2 regions of the Oceanobacillus sp. FSL W8-0428 genome follow, and region 2 is predicted to be linked to the other one. Evidence: riboswitches for the same ligand, from Rfam matches in the RefSeq annotation. Region 2 holds a riboswitch; the other holds the start of a gene.

Region 1 (7,607 bases), 2.9 Mb from region 2:
GGGAGTATTGGCGGCCTCCCGGGAAGGCGAGTGGAATCTGGAGGCAAGTGAAAGTATGAGCAAAAGACCAATTGCGCCGCTTATCCATGCCCTGAGACAGCTCGGTGCTGAAATCGACTATTTGGCAAAAAAGGATTATTATCCGTTACGTATCAAAGGGAAATATGTAAAAGGCGGAGAAGTAAGTCTTTCAGGCTCGATATCCAGTCAATTTATCAGTGGGGTGTTAATTGCAGCACCATATTTCAATGAAACAACAAGAGTAACTATCAAGGATGGAATTGTCCAACATGCTTACGTCTTTTTAACCCTTGATTTAATGAAAGAGTTTGGTGCAGATGTGCAGTATGACAATGCACTCCAGCAAATTGTTATAAATCCTTCTCCCTACAAAGCGAAAGATATTCTGCTGGAGTCAGATGCTTCTGCAGCCTGCTACTTTTTGGCACTGGCTGCGGTAACAAATGGGAGAATACGGATAAATGGCTTAACAGAGAAGACAAAACAGCCAGATATTCAGATGCTGGATGTTTTTGAAAAGATGGGATGTAAGGTTATAAAAGGTGCTTCCTTTATTGAAGTGGAAGGCGCTCCTCAATTAAAAGGCGGTTTTGAAATATCCATGAAGGAGATATCTGATCAGGCATTAACTTTAGCAGCAATTGCACCATTCGCTGATAGTCCGATTACTATTAAGGACGTCGCCCATATCCGTCATCATGAATCTGACAGAATAAGTGTTATTTGTGAAGCTTTAAAGGAATTGGAAATTCGGACAGAGGAATTTGAGGAGGGGTTAATAGTCTATCCGGGATCTCCGAAACCAGCTAGTCTAAACACCTATGATGATCATCGGGTTGCGATGGCGTTGGCGCTGATCGGGTCAAAGGTTGAAGGGATTCAATTAAATGACCCAGGTTGTGTATCTAAAACATTTCCGGAATATTTTTCATTTTTGGAGGAGTTGGGGTTGGGGGTAAAAAGGCAAGAAGCTATATAATAGAATCAATTATTATAAAATAACGATAGTAAAGAGGGGCTGCTGTGACTAAATGTGAAAATCATTATACTGGGAGCAATGCCAATATAACAATAATCAAAGCAGGTGGTTATACTAAACCGGAATTAATTCAAAAAATGAAAGAAAATAAGATATTGTTAAATGTGCTTGCTGAGAAGCTGATAGCCAGCGATTATTTTGAAGTGTCCAAGGAATGCTATCAAGCTAAAATTGTAGAGCTCGCTGTAAAGGATCTTGATTTTGTTGATGGAGCTACGACATCCCAACTTTTTAGCAAAGCTGCTAATCTTAAATTACAGCTCTGCCCGCTTGAGTTGGCTCCCTATATAAGACTGGCGTATTTTAATCAAGGAGAAGGATATGATGCACACCAGCTGAAAAATCAGGCTCCTAATGGTTCAATAACAATAGCATCAGAAATTCTAAGTGAGGATCTGGATGTTCCAAAAGGCTTTTATCTTCGCCGAATCCAAGGGAATTTATGGCTGCGCGGGTATATTGCGGATGAAGAACATGTTTGGAATCCGAATGATCATTTTATATTTTGTATTGCTGAAAAATAATAGGATACCTATACGATAAAAACAGCCTTTCCCCAAAATACAGAGAAAGGCTGTTTGCAATTTGGTTTATAACGTTTCTTTTTTATGATTATTATATAAATCTTTAGCTGCTTTTGGTGCTGTCCAGAATGTCGTAATCAGCAGGAATACAACAGGTACAGCGGTCACCACAATAAAGGATTGCAGGGCGTCCACGCTTCCTTCACCGATGGTAACTAATACAATAGCAACAAGACCCATGACCAATGCATAAAAAGCTCTTAACCAGCTTGGAGGATTCCCTTCTCCGGTAATAGCCATTGAAATAGACAGGGCCATAGAGTCTGCCGTAGTTAATACGAAAATAACGGTAGCCAGCAAGAACAAGGCTCCGAAAATCATAGGAAATGGCAATTGCTCTGTAATGGCTATCATCGCAGCAGGAGGACCTGCTTCATTTAGGGCAGTTGATATCGAGCCAGAATCATTTAGTTCATAAAAGATTCCTGTTCCGCCAACGACAGTAAACCAAAAAGTTGTAATAATAGGCGCGATAACAGCAACTGCAATAATTAGCTCACGAATGGTTCTTCCGCGTGAAATTCGTGCTGTAAATAGCGCCATAATCGGGCCATAGCCAATAAACCAAGCAAAGAAAAATACAGTCCATAAGCCAAGCCATTCTTCATCACCGCGGAAGGTACTGGAAGAAATAAAATCATTTACGTAAAGACCAAAAGCTTCAAAATAATTGTTAAAGATAAAGAAACCTTGTCCGAGTAATAAGATTCCAATGATTAATCCAAGTGCCAAGAGAACATTAAAGCTGGTTAACAGCTGAATTCCCCGATGGATTCCTGTTACAGCGGAGATTGCTGCACCAATAACGATAACGATAATAATGATAATTTGAATAACTAAGGTATTTGGTAAACCAGTTAATGCATTTAATCCATAACCTGTCTGTAAACCCAAGAACCCAATCGGTCCAATCGTTCCAGCAGCAACAGCAAGAATAGAAAAAGAATCAACAAGTGTTCCTAATACACTTTTTTCATGATTTTTTCGCCGGAAATTGGATATAGTAAAGATCTTGGCTTCAACGGCATGCCTTTATGATAGTGGGCATACATTAATACGATAGTGCCTAATGTACCTAAAATTGCCCATGACAGAAAACCCCAGTCTACAAAACTGGATGCCAGAGCAGGTACAACTGCTTCCAGTGTGCCATTCTCAATCCCTGAGAAGCGGGGAGGTACGGATATAAAATGGGATAATGGTTCTGCAGCAGCCCAAAATATTCCTCCTCCTGCTAATAAAGTACACATAATAATACAAATCCATTTAAATGTACTCATTTCTGGTTTTTCCATATTACCTAAACGGATTTTTCCGTATTTAGAAAAAGCTAACCCTAACGCAATAAAAAATGTGACTAATACAGTCATTTGGTAAACTACACCAAAATAAGTAGCAGACCAGCCAAATAAGGTATCAACCATATCAGCGACAAAGTCAGCATTAATAAATGCGGCTATGACAAATAGTACGAGTGCGCCGCCACTTATAATAAATGTTGGCAGATCTAGCGAAGTCTTTTTTCTATTTGAACCTTTCATTATTTCTTTTCCTCCATCTTGTTAAGTTTAATCATAGTTGTTTGATTTCCTTTTAGTCTTTCTCTGAACCCCGTTTTTTATCTAATGGATAATATCTTTTAACCACATTGAAACGCCTGTAAGTATCCTGACTGAAAAAACTTGGCCAGGGATAAGCGAATAAATTGTTACAATAGGGTGCTTGCAAACAACAAACATTCCGAGGGGGGAAATATGAAAAGCTCCTCGGAATGTTTGTTGTTTTATTATCATGCAAATACAAAACGGAAATGCAGTAAAAAACAAAATAGTGGAATCATACTCCAGCAGTTGAAGTATAATTCCACCGTTCTATACCCTAAAACAATTTTAATACGTTGTCAATCATACGTACTTAATTTAAAATAATCTCTCTTTTCCAAAAAAAGTTAGCGGGTAATATAGTGACCAAATACGACTAATTATTAAAGCATTATAAAAATGATAGCTTGCATTTTATTTTTTAAACTGATATTATCAGTTTTAACATATTAGCATATGTAACTAGATTTTTTTGGCAGGGTTTATGAAGATATAACAGGATACTGACACTTCAGTTGAGAGGCTGTAAACACTTATAGAATGCTAAGTTAGATTATGTAAGGTAAGAAAGAGTAATATAAAAATTTAATATCGTTTCTTCGGGGCAGGGTGTAATTCCCGACCGGCGGTGACAAATCCTTGAGATTTGAAGTCCGTGACCCGCGTATCGCGGTGGATCCAGTGAGATTCTGGAGCCGACAGTTAAAGTCTGGATGGGAGAAGAAAACTTACGTCAGCACATGAATGGGTGAAGTGTATTCTTTTAAGGTACATGAAAATCTGTTTCAGTGTATAGACATGGTTTATTTAAGTACGCCCCGTGGAGATCATTCACGGGGCTTTTTGGTGTTTTAAGAAAGGAGGAAGCACATGGACACACTGTATATGGAGCGGGCAATAGAGCTCGCAAAACTGGGGCAGGGAAACACACATACCAATCCTTTAGTCGGTACAGTAATTGTGAAAGATGACACTGTTTTAGCTACTGGGTTTCATCAGAGATATGGCGAAAAGCATGCAGAAAAAATGGCTATCGACCAATGTGAAGCTCCCGAAGATTTAATTGGTGCAACAATGTATGTGACGCTGGAGCCGTGTAATCATACAGGAAAACAGCCTCCCTGTACCCAAATGATTATAAAAAGCGGCATTTTCAAAGTTGTGATTGCACAGCTTGACCCTAATCCCGTTGTAGCTGGTAAAGGAAAAGCCTATCTAGAATCACAGGGAGTACAAGTGATTTCCGGTGTGTTGCAGGAGAAGGCAGAGGCATTGAATAAGCATTATAACTATTTTCATAGGAGACAGCACCCTTATATCGTATTAAAGCAGGCCGTCAGTCTGGATGGGAAAATTTCTGTCCATTCGAAGCAGCGGACGTATCTTACTGGAGAAGAAACATATAAAAGAGTACATGAGGAAAGGCAATATTTTCAGGCTATTATGGTAGGAAGCGGGACAATTTTAGCGGATAATCCAAAACTGCTGCCGAATGTAATTACTGATTTTCCACCTATTCGGATTATCCTGGATCGGAGAGGGAAAACAATGGATTTTGCGAAATATCAGATTTATAGAGAAACTGTTCCTGTATGGGTGTTTACAACATCAAGTGCTATAGAGGATGTACCTGAGCATGTACGATTGATACCGGACATGCATTGGACAATCTCAAAAGTAATGGAGTATTTACAGAAGGAGGGGATTCAATCCGTTTATGTAGAAGGGGGAAGCAGAATTCATGATGCTTTCCTGGCAGAAAATTTGTTTGAAGAGGTAATTACGTATATCTCTCCCAAGCTGATTGGCGGTAATGGAGTATCTGCCTTTTCCAGTGATAGAAATGTTTTATCTGCAGTACCTTTAACATTACAAAGCGCGGAAGCAGTTGGTGAGGATATACGAATAGTCAGCGGGAGGGGAAAGAAGGATGTTTACAGGATTGATTCAGGAAACAGGAACAGTCAAACGAATCAAAAAAGTGAGTCAGCATATTGAGTTAACATGCTCTGCCTCCAGAGAGCTCTTGCAGGATTATAACATTGGCGACAGTATGGCAATCAACGGTGTCTGTTTAACTGCTATAGAAGTAACTGATTCAGATTTTACAGTGGACATTATGCCGGAAACATTTCAAAAATCGATATTCTCTGATTTGCGGGTGAATGCGGTGGTGAATCTGGAACGGGCAATGTCTGCAAGAGGACGCTTGGAAGGGCATATTGTATCAGGTCATGTAGATACAACGACGCGGTTAATTAAAAAGGTGAAAAAAGAGAATTCCATTATTCTCACATTCTATTATCCGCCACAAGTACAAGGAGAGATTGTAGCCCAAGGATCTGTGGCGATTAATGGAACAAGCTTGACCGTATCAGCTGTTACGGCAGGATCATTTAGTGTGTCACTCATTCCTTATTCCATGAATCATACAAATCTGGGTCAATTAAAACAAGGTGAATTTGTAAATATAGAAACCGATATACTCGGAAAATATATTAAAGCTATAATGGGCACGGAAAAGACTCAGATTTTAAGCAAATACACAGGAGAATAGAGGGGAAAATATGACTGTACAAAATATAGAAGCAGCTGTTACAGCTTTGAAGCAAGGACGATTGATTATTGTTGCTGATGACGAGAACCGGGAGGCAGAAGGTGATTTAGTCGGTCTTTCCAGTAAAGCTGCGGCAGAAACAATAAATTTTATGACAAAACATGCCCGGGGTTTGATTTGCGCTCCTGTCTCCGAACAGATTGCTAAAAATCTAAACTTGTGGGAAATGACCAAAGAAAACACAGACGAATATCAAACAGCTTTCACCATCAGTGTCGACCATAAAGAGACAACCACAGGGATTTCCGCATTTGAACGGGCAAAGACAATTCAAGAGCTGGCAAATATTCATAGTCAAGCAGCTGATTTCAATAGGCCGGGGCATATTTTCCCGTTAATAGCGAAGAACGGAGGGGTGTTGGAGAGAAGAGGTCATACAGAGGCAGCAGTAGATTTAGCAAAGCTGGCAGGAGATACTGAAACAGCCTATATTTGCGAAATTTTAAAGGAAGATGGAACGATGGCCCGGTTCCAGGATTTAAAACAGATTGCGGCAGAATGGAATATGCCTTTGGTTACTATAGAAGAGCTTGCTGATTATTTGGTTTATTCCAGTATCAAGGTAAATGCAAAAGTGAAGCTGCCCACGAAGTACGGAGACTTCGATTTGTCCCTTTATAAGGATAAAGAAGGAAAAGACCAACTTGTATTATCCATGGGGCAAATGAAAGATACTGAAGAGCCTGTCTTAGTTCGAGTACATTCGGAATGCCTGACTGGAGATATTTTTGGTTCCCATCGCTGTGATTGCGGTGAGCAGCTGGAGAAAGCAATGCAAATGATTGCAGCTGAAGGTCGAGGCGCCATTCTGTATTTGAGACAGGAAGGAAGAGGGATAGGACTGCTCAATAAATTAAAAACGTATGAACTGCAGGAACAAGGTGCAGACACCTATGAAGCTAATGTTTCTCTTGGTTTTTTACCTGATGAACGCCGCTATGATATCGCTGCATGGTTGCTGAAAAAGGAAGGAATATCGAAAGTCCGATTACTGACGAATAATCCAGATAAAGTAAAGGATTTACAGCAATATGGTATTGAGGTAGCTGAACGAATTTCGATAGAAACAACCATTTATCATGAAAATAAACATTATTTAAAAGTAAAGAAAGATAAGTTTCATCATTTATTATCTATAGAAGGAGAATGATTATGACTGTATATGAAGGAATGTTTCAAGGAGAACAGTTAAAAGTAGCAATAACCGTTTCACGATTTAATGAGCTGATCACTTCTAAATTACTGGAAGGAGCCAAGGATATTTTAAAAAGACATGGAGTAAAAGAAGAGGATATTGATGTTTATTGGGTCCCGGGCGCTTTTGAGCTTCCATATATCACAAAGCAGGTAGAAAAAACAAAAAAGTATGATGGTATTATTACACTTGGAGCGGTTATTCGCGGGGCAACCACACATTATGAGCTGGTCAGTAATGAAGCAGCTAAGGGTATTGCGCAAATTGGTCTGAATGCAGAAATTCCAATTATTTTTGGTGTGCTGACAACAGAAACAATTGAACAGGCATTGGAGAGAGCAGGTACAAAAGCAGGTAATAAAGGTGGAGAGGCAGCTCTTGGGTTATTAGAAATGATGTCTTTAAATAAATTGATTTATTCTTAAATAGTAATTAATGAAGATTGAGGGAAGAAGGTTATCTGTATAAAGGATAGCCTTCATCTGGTTACTAGTATCATCTTGAAAAATATCATATCTAAGCTACCTTTTTTACTTAATTAATAAGTAGA
Region 2 (7,607 bases):
TAAGGAATCCTCCTATCTATTTTCGTTAGTATACGCAGATAGAAAGGAATGTTATTCATTAAAACCGAAACTATAAATATACATAATTTAAAAAGCCATCGATTTATACTTTGAAATCGATGGTTTTTAAAAATTATATTGTTTTTAAAGTTTCTTTGATGCTTTCATAAACGATAGACCAGTTATCCTGATTATCGCGATAGGATTTTGAAATAAACCGGTGCACTTGTTTTTGCTTTTCTTCAAAATCACTGGCATCCTTTGGTGGAAGCTGGGCGCGTGCTTCGTCTATATACGCTTGAATTTTTGGGGCTCTTGGTCCCCATTTTCCGACTCCCTTTCCCTCTGTATTAATAAAGATGATAATAGGGATAGATCTGGCTGTTCCATTTGTTAAATACTGATCCATTAATTCAAGATTATCATCCCGAAGCAAAGCCTTGACAGGCATATTGGCAGCCTCTGAAATTTTAAGAAGAATCGGCATGTTTAACATCGCGTCACCACACCAATCTTCTGTAAGAATAATTGCTCTTAAGTTCTTGCTTCTGATTTCTTCAAAAAAAGCTTCATCTGCAGGTAATGAAAAGTTATCATAAATGTGCAATAAATCCTCTTTGTTTACGTTCATTGCTTCGATGTATTCATCTGGATCAAGCCCTTTTTCATACCATTCATTTAATGACATCTATATCCCTCATTTCAATTATTTGATATAGTTAGTTTACCTTCTTCTGCAGAATTGGTAAACCAAAGTTACCTTGTAAAGAAGGATAGGGAAGAATTTATAGGGAATGTTTAGAAGGTACAATGAAAATGGCGGTTTGAATTTTTCATCGTCCTTTTGGACAAGCATTTATAGGAGGCTATAACATGGCAGATACAAAATATGATGTTTTAATGGACTTACTTCATACGCCATCTCCATCAAGTATGGAAATGGAAATACAAAAGAAATGGATTAATTATGTCAAGGAGTATGCCGATGAAATTAGGACAGATCATGTTGGGAACGTGATTGCAGTGGTTAATCCAGATGCACCATTTAAAGTTCTTTTAGCAGGTCATTGTGATGAAATCGGATTCATTATTCAGCGTATTGATGAACGTGGTTTTATATTTTTTGAAAAATTGGGTGGAATTAATCTGAAAGCAGCTATTGGCATGAGGGTGACAGTGTTGGGATATCAGGAAACACTTACAGGGGTCATCGGTGTCAACGCACAGCATCATGGAGGTATCAAAGGTGATATCGGTGTGCAGGACCTCTATATGGATTGTGGATTTCAGTCAAAAGCAGAGGCACTTAAAAAGGTTCAGATTGGGGATCTCTGTGTGTTAAAAACAGAGCCGGAAATATTACAGGATCGGTATATTTCCGCCAGAGGGCTGGATAATCGTACCGGAGCATTCATTGTAGCAGAAGTAATTCGCAAGCTGTCTGGAAAAGATTTGTCGATTGGCGTTTACGGTGCAAGTACGGTGAACGAAGAGACAAATATGGGGGGAGCTTACTTTGCCGCGGCTGGAATAAAGCCCGATTTTGCAATTGCTGTTGATGTTACCTTTGCAACAGATTATCCAAATGTTGATCCGAAAAAGCTGGCTGAGGTTCATTTAGAAGGCGGCCCTGTTTTAGCAAAAGGAGCACCAATTCACCACAAAATCAATCGTTGGCTGGAAAAAGCAGCAAAAGACAAATCAATTCCTTTACAATATGAATTAACACCGGATGCTACAAGAACCGATGCCGATAAAATGCGATACACAGGGAAAGGAGTACCGGTGGCATTAGTGTCTCTACCGCTTAGATATATGCATTCACCAGTAGAAACAGTAAGCAAGAAGGATATTGATAAGGAAATTGAATTATTAGTAACGATGCTTGAAAACCTGACAGGGAAGGAAGATTTAAATCCATTGCATGATGATGTTTGATATAAGGAAATATGAAATTACTTTGAATTAAAAACTTTTCTCTTGTCAAATGAATATGCTATGGTATACTGAAAGTAATTAAATATTCGATTCCAATCTTCGGGGCAGGGTGTAATTCCCGACCGGCGGAAATAGTCCGCGAGCTGTACGTTGATGCAGTTGATCTGGTGTAATTCCAGAACCGACAGTAATAGTCTGGATGGGAGAAGATGTCGAGCTTGTTTTTAACCATACGCATGTTTTGTGTGTATTTATTTAGCGATGACTCAAACCCTAAAGCCCTTATGCTTTAGGGTTTTTTAATTGCTTACAGGCTAAAAATAGCATCGTACCTTCATCACGAGTTGGAATCGGAAAAATGATGAAGGAGGTAAGCTGATGCAAAAGAAGAAAAGAAATCAGCTGCTAAAGTTAATTATTATCGCATTATTAAGTACTATCTCTCTTGTTTTATTTTTTCTAAATTTTCCACTTCCGTTTTTACCAACACCTTATTTAAAAGTGGATTTCAGTGATGTACCTGCATTAATTGCATCTTTGATCTTTTCACCAATGGCAGGAGTGCTTGTCGTTGGATTTAAGAACTTGTTATATTTGGCTGTTTCGGGATCTGGAGAGCCAATTGGTGTTTTATCCAACTTTGTTGCCGGATTAATGATTGTTTTACCGGTTTCACTTATTTATCATCGGATAAAGGGTTTAAAAGGTCTTGTCAGCGGATTGGCAACAGGTACTGTTATTATGGCAGTCGGAATGAGTGTACTCAATTATTATCTAATTTTACCTGCTTATGGCTGGTTTATGGGCTGGGAAATGTCTGAACAAATGAAATGGATTGCAGTTATTGGTGGCGTGCTGCCATTTAATATAATTAAAGGAATTTTTATCGGAATTTTGTTTATCCCATTGTTCAATAAGCTGCAGAGCTGGATTCAGCAGCAGCGGACGAGGTTTATATAATACAATATAAAAAGAACTAAGGAGTACAATAAGAAAGAGGCCGGATCAAAATTCCGGCCTCTTTCTTATTGTTAATTTAAAAGTGCATAAAAAGAGAGTAAATTATTTTGGTGCATGAAAAATAAACAAACGAATAGTGCTATATTGAGAAATCAGGTGAAAGGTATGACTTACTATAGTTAGCTATCCATGAGATTAAAAGGGATATGTTATTGCAAGACTTCTATCCCATTTTGCTTGTATGCATCAATGATATTAGCCGGTACAGATTTCTCTGTTACTAGATAATCTAAAGCATTACTTTTTTCGACAAAGAAAGTAGAGACTTTTTCTAACTTTTCTTTGGTCACCACACTAAGTATTTGAGAACTTTGTTTAATTAACTGACTTTTTAGCAGGGACTCTTCAAAAAGAGGAACTGTAATTCCAAGATTGGAATCAATTGATGAAATACCAAGTACACATAATTCTACGTGAATCCTCTCAATTTCTTTAATAGCAAAGGAACCTGTATTAACGTGTGAATTCTTATTGAATTCACCACCAATAACATAGATTTGTACATGAGGGTGGTTGCTTAGGGCAAAAGCCACTGAAGGGCTATTCGTTAATACTCTCCCTTTATAAGACTGGGGCAGCTTCTCAGCCAGCTTTAAGTTAGTGGTGCCGCCATCAATAAAAAGTACATCCGCTTTTTCCAGAATGGGAACAGCGAGTTTGACTAATTCTTCCTTAACTTTAGCATTTTGATCAATTCTCGTGTTAAAGTCTACCTTGTCATTGACAATGCTTAATGCCCCGCCATGAACCCTTTTAATTAATCCTTTTGCCGACAGCTCCTGCATATCCTTTCGAATAGTGTCTTCCTTTACCTTCAGTTCCTTCGTTAATTCAGAAACCAATGCTCTTCCCTCGGATTGAACCTTATCTAATATGTAGATATGACGTTCTTTTTTTAGCATATTTATCACCTTTTTATTGTATTTAATTGAATTAGATTGTTTATATCGGGTTATTTATAAAAATAATTATATCATAATAAATAAAGAAGTACTATTAATGACTGTGGAAATTATAAAGACGTTCGTTACTCTGTCTTTTGGATAGAAAGATAGGCCAATATAAGTGAAGTTATAATCAGCTAATATCCGAATATCCAATTTCTTTTTATCCTTTTTATTGACATAATCAATTAAAAACGATAATATTAAATTCAATTCAATAAAAAACAATTAAAAAGGAAGTGATATAAAGTATGAAGAGGCATGAACTTATAAGTCAACAGTATCAAAAAATGTGATTGTGCGACTTACTTGGGTAGTTTAATGTATGCGTTACCAAAGGTTGAAGTCATAAAAACTATAAGGAGAATGGGCATTATTAATTTTAATTATTTGAAAATAGTAATTATTTCTGCGAATCAACAAGATTTTTAGGGAGATGACAAAATGAAAAATCTACTTATGAAGTTTGTAAATAAATTGACGAGTATCGGCGCGTCATTGCAAACGCCCATTGCTATTTTACCAGCTGCAGGACTGTTATTAGCCTTAGGAACAGTTTTTACAAATTCTGCTTTCTTGGAAATGATGCCTATTGCAGATAATCCAGTGATGGAAAATATCTTTAACGTGTTATTAGCTACAGGAAATATTATTTTTGCTAATTTACCATTGATTTTTGCTGCAGGGGTAGCTATCGGATTAACGAATAATGATGGTGTAGCAGCTTTATCAGCTATTGTAGGTTATTTGATTATGAACGTAACCATTGGCGGAACAATGGGGATTACACCAGAGATGGTTGCTGAATCAGATATGTATGTTGAAATTTTAGGAATTCCAACCGTTCAAACAGGAGTTTTGGGAGGTATCATTGTTGGGCTGCTTTCAGCAACTATATTTAATAAATTTCACGATGTTAAGTTACCAACATCATTAGCATTTTTCGCCGGGAAAAGAAGCGTGCCAATAATTACTGCTTTTAGCGCTTTGTTTTTAGGTTTTATAATGATTATTATTTGGCCGACAATTCAAGGCGGAATTAATAATTTGTCTACATTTATCGTAAATTTAAACGCAGGCTTTTCCGGTTTTATGTTCGGTTTTGTAGAAAGATTAACTATTCCATTCGGTATGAATCACGTATGGTGGCCAACATTTTGGTTACAAGCTGGAGAATATACAAATGCCGCAGGTCAAGTTGTCAATGGGGATCAATTGATTTTCTTCTCTCAATTAGCAGATAACGTACCAATTACTGTTGGTAATTTCATGAATGGATTGTTTGTATTGAAAATTTTCTCTATACCGGCAATTGCTTTAGCAATGTATCATACAGCGAAAAAAGAACAAAAAGCTAAAGTGAAAGGCATCTTATTATCTGCAGGATTAACTTCTTTAATCGCAGGTGTAACAGAACCATTAGAATTTCTATTTATCTTTACTGCTCCTGTCCTATTTTTAATTCATGCAGTAGTTACCGGTCTGGGATTTACAGCAATGAATCTATTGGGGGCGCATTTAGGACTTTCCTTCTCAGGAGGATTGCTGGATTTTGCATTCTTTAATTTACTGACAACCCGGACACATTGGTGGATCCTTATCCCGGTTGGACTGAGTTTCTTTGCAATCAATTATTTCTTATTTAGATTTGCAATTGTGAAATTCAATCTGAAGACTCCTGGCCGTATGACAGACAAAGATAAAAACATAAAAAAATCTAACGAAAATTATGATGGCGATCAAATTACGAATATTATCAAAGGTTTAGGCGGCAAAGAAAATATTCGTAATGTGAATGCATGTTATTCAAGATTACGTGTGGATGTAGCAGATACTGCAGTTGTTGATAAAGATATTTTCACTGATCAATTAGAAGCTTCTGGTGTAAGTATTTTAGGTAAAAACGTTCAAGTGATCTATGGTAACGCAGCAGTTGGAATTAAAGAAGGGGTACTTACAAAGCTTCGGGGAGATGATTATGAACCGATTGTTGAGACGGGAAAAAATGCTAAAGCTGTTCAATCAGAACCAGCTAAACTTTTAGATATCACAGCTCCTGCAGCCGGAGAAATAATTTCAGTTGATGAAGTTCCAGATCAGGTGTTTTCTACAAGAACTATGGGGGATGGCTTTGCAATTGAACTGCAGGATAATGTGATCTATGCCCCCGTGTCAGGGGAAATTGTAGGAGTATTTCCAACAAAGCATGCTATATCTATTGTCGATAATTTTGGTAATGAAGTTCTTATTCATATTGGTCTGGATACAGTTAATTTAGAAGGAGAAGGTTTCCGCCTGCTGGTTGAAGAAGGCGATGTGGTTAATCAAAATGACTTAATTGCTGAAATCAATGCAGAACAAATCAGAAATAAAGGTTATTCTCTGATTACACCAATTATTTTTACGAATCTGGACAAAGAAATGTACGAAGTTGAACTTTTAGTGCAAGGAAGAATCAAAGCTGGTCAAAAAAACCTGATCAAATTTTAATTGAAATTAATTATAACTTATATGATTCCAATTAAATTAATCAATTATTTACTCTGTTAAAATGTTTTATTTATATAATAAATTTAGGAGGTTACCTGATGGAAAAAGGAATTTTTTCTAAAGTATTTGTTAAATATCCCTTAGAAGAAGCGTTTATAAAGATTCGTGAATTTGGTTTTAGTACAGTACAATTTAATTTTGCTAATGTAGGGCTGCCCAGCCTGCCCCAAAAAGTCAGTAATGAAATTCTTGAGCAGATACAGGAGACTTGTGAAAAGACAGGGATTTCAATTTCTGTTATCTCTGGAACATATAATACACTAGAATTAAATAACGAGACACGGAAAAAAAATATAGAAGGATTTAAAAATGTGGTAGAGTCAGCCAAAAAGCTAAATGTGCCATATGTTTCTATTTCAACAGGCAGTTTTAATCAGGAGGATTTTTGGAGTCCGCATCCTGAAAACCATACAAAAAAAGCCTGGAATTATTTGTTCGAATCATTAGATGAAATGCTGGATATTGCTTCTCGTAATGGAGTGACTATTGTAATTGAACCGGAACAATCAAATGTCATTAGTACGATAGAGGATGTCAAGAAATTGATGAATCACTATCAAAGTCCTTATTTAAAAGTATTGTTTGATGCTGCCAATATTATAACTACTGATGATATTGGCCAATTGGAAAATAAAATTAACAGATCTTTGAAGGAACTGAGTGAGTATATTGCAGTGGCCCACTGCAAAGACTGCCTTGTTTCGAAGGGGAAAATTACATTTGCACCCATAGGTAAAGGCAGTCTTCCATTAAATCAATATTTAAAGGAATTAAAAAAATACTATGATGGCCCAGTGATTATGCATGGATTAGATGAAGAAGATATCGCCTTTGCATTAAAAAGTACGCACTTTTAAATGGATATAAATGAAAGAGGAGAATGTTAGATGACGAATATTAAAAAAGAAGATAAGCTAGTAAAAATCGGTGTATTAGGAGCAGGACAAATCTCACAAGCAGCACATTTCGATTCTATTAGAAGATCCAGTAATGCAGAGCTTTACGCGATTTGTGACCTGGATGAATTTCTTTTAAATGAAATGGATGCTATCTATCATCCAGCTAGGCTTTATCGCGATTATGACGAAATGCTGGCTGACCCGGCAATTGATGCGATTGTAATAGGAATTGCAGATAATTTTCATGTTCCAATGA

The links. Region 2 has a riboswitch for FMN ahead of MKY30_RS22905 (ECF transporter S component). Riboswitches for the same ligand answer to the same signal wherever they lie in the genome.
Region 1: it holds a riboswitch for FMN, as region 2 does, so the genes downstream of both, ribD (bifunctional diaminohydroxyphosphoribosylaminopyrimidine deaminase/5-amino-6-(5-phosphoribosylamino)uracil reductase RibD) here and MKY30_RS22905 (ECF transporter S component) in region 2, are expected to answer to the same signal.

What each region holds. Positions count from the first base shown of each region.
Region 1 is NZ_JBBORB010000001.1:1,869,690-1,877,296, forward strand. It holds gene aroA (3-phosphoshikimate 1-carboxyvinyltransferase) at 1-1,000, shown strand, start outside; gene MKY30_RS08710 (helicase) at 1,045-1,584, shown strand; partial or broken gene MKY30_RS08715 (BCCT family transporter) at 1,651-3,185, opposite strand; FMN riboswitch at 3,837-3,974, shown strand; gene ribD (bifunctional diaminohydroxyphosphoribosylaminopyrimidine deaminase/5-amino-6-(5-phosphoribosylamino)uracil reductase RibD) at 4,116-5,243, shown strand; gene MKY30_RS08725 (riboflavin synthase) at 5,176-5,802, shown strand; gene ribA (GTP cyclohydrolase II) at 5,813-7,012, shown strand; gene ribH (6,7-dimethyl-8-ribityllumazine synthase) at 7,015-7,482, shown strand.
Region 2 is NZ_JBBORB010000001.1:4,758,384-4,765,990, reverse strand. It holds gene MKY30_RS22915 (thioredoxin family protein) at 134-688, opposite strand; gene MKY30_RS22910 (M20/M25/M40 family metallo-hydrolase) at 874-1,938, shown strand; FMN riboswitch at 2,030-2,153, shown strand; gene MKY30_RS22905 (ECF transporter S component) at 2,317-2,898, shown strand; gene MKY30_RS22900 (DeoR/GlpR family DNA-binding transcription regulator) at 3,108-3,860, opposite strand; gene MKY30_RS22895 (PTS transporter subunit IIABC) at 4,347-6,392, shown strand; gene MKY30_RS22890 (TIM barrel protein) at 6,491-7,309, shown strand; gene MKY30_RS22885 (Gfo/Idh/MocA family protein) at 7,340-7,607, shown strand, end outside.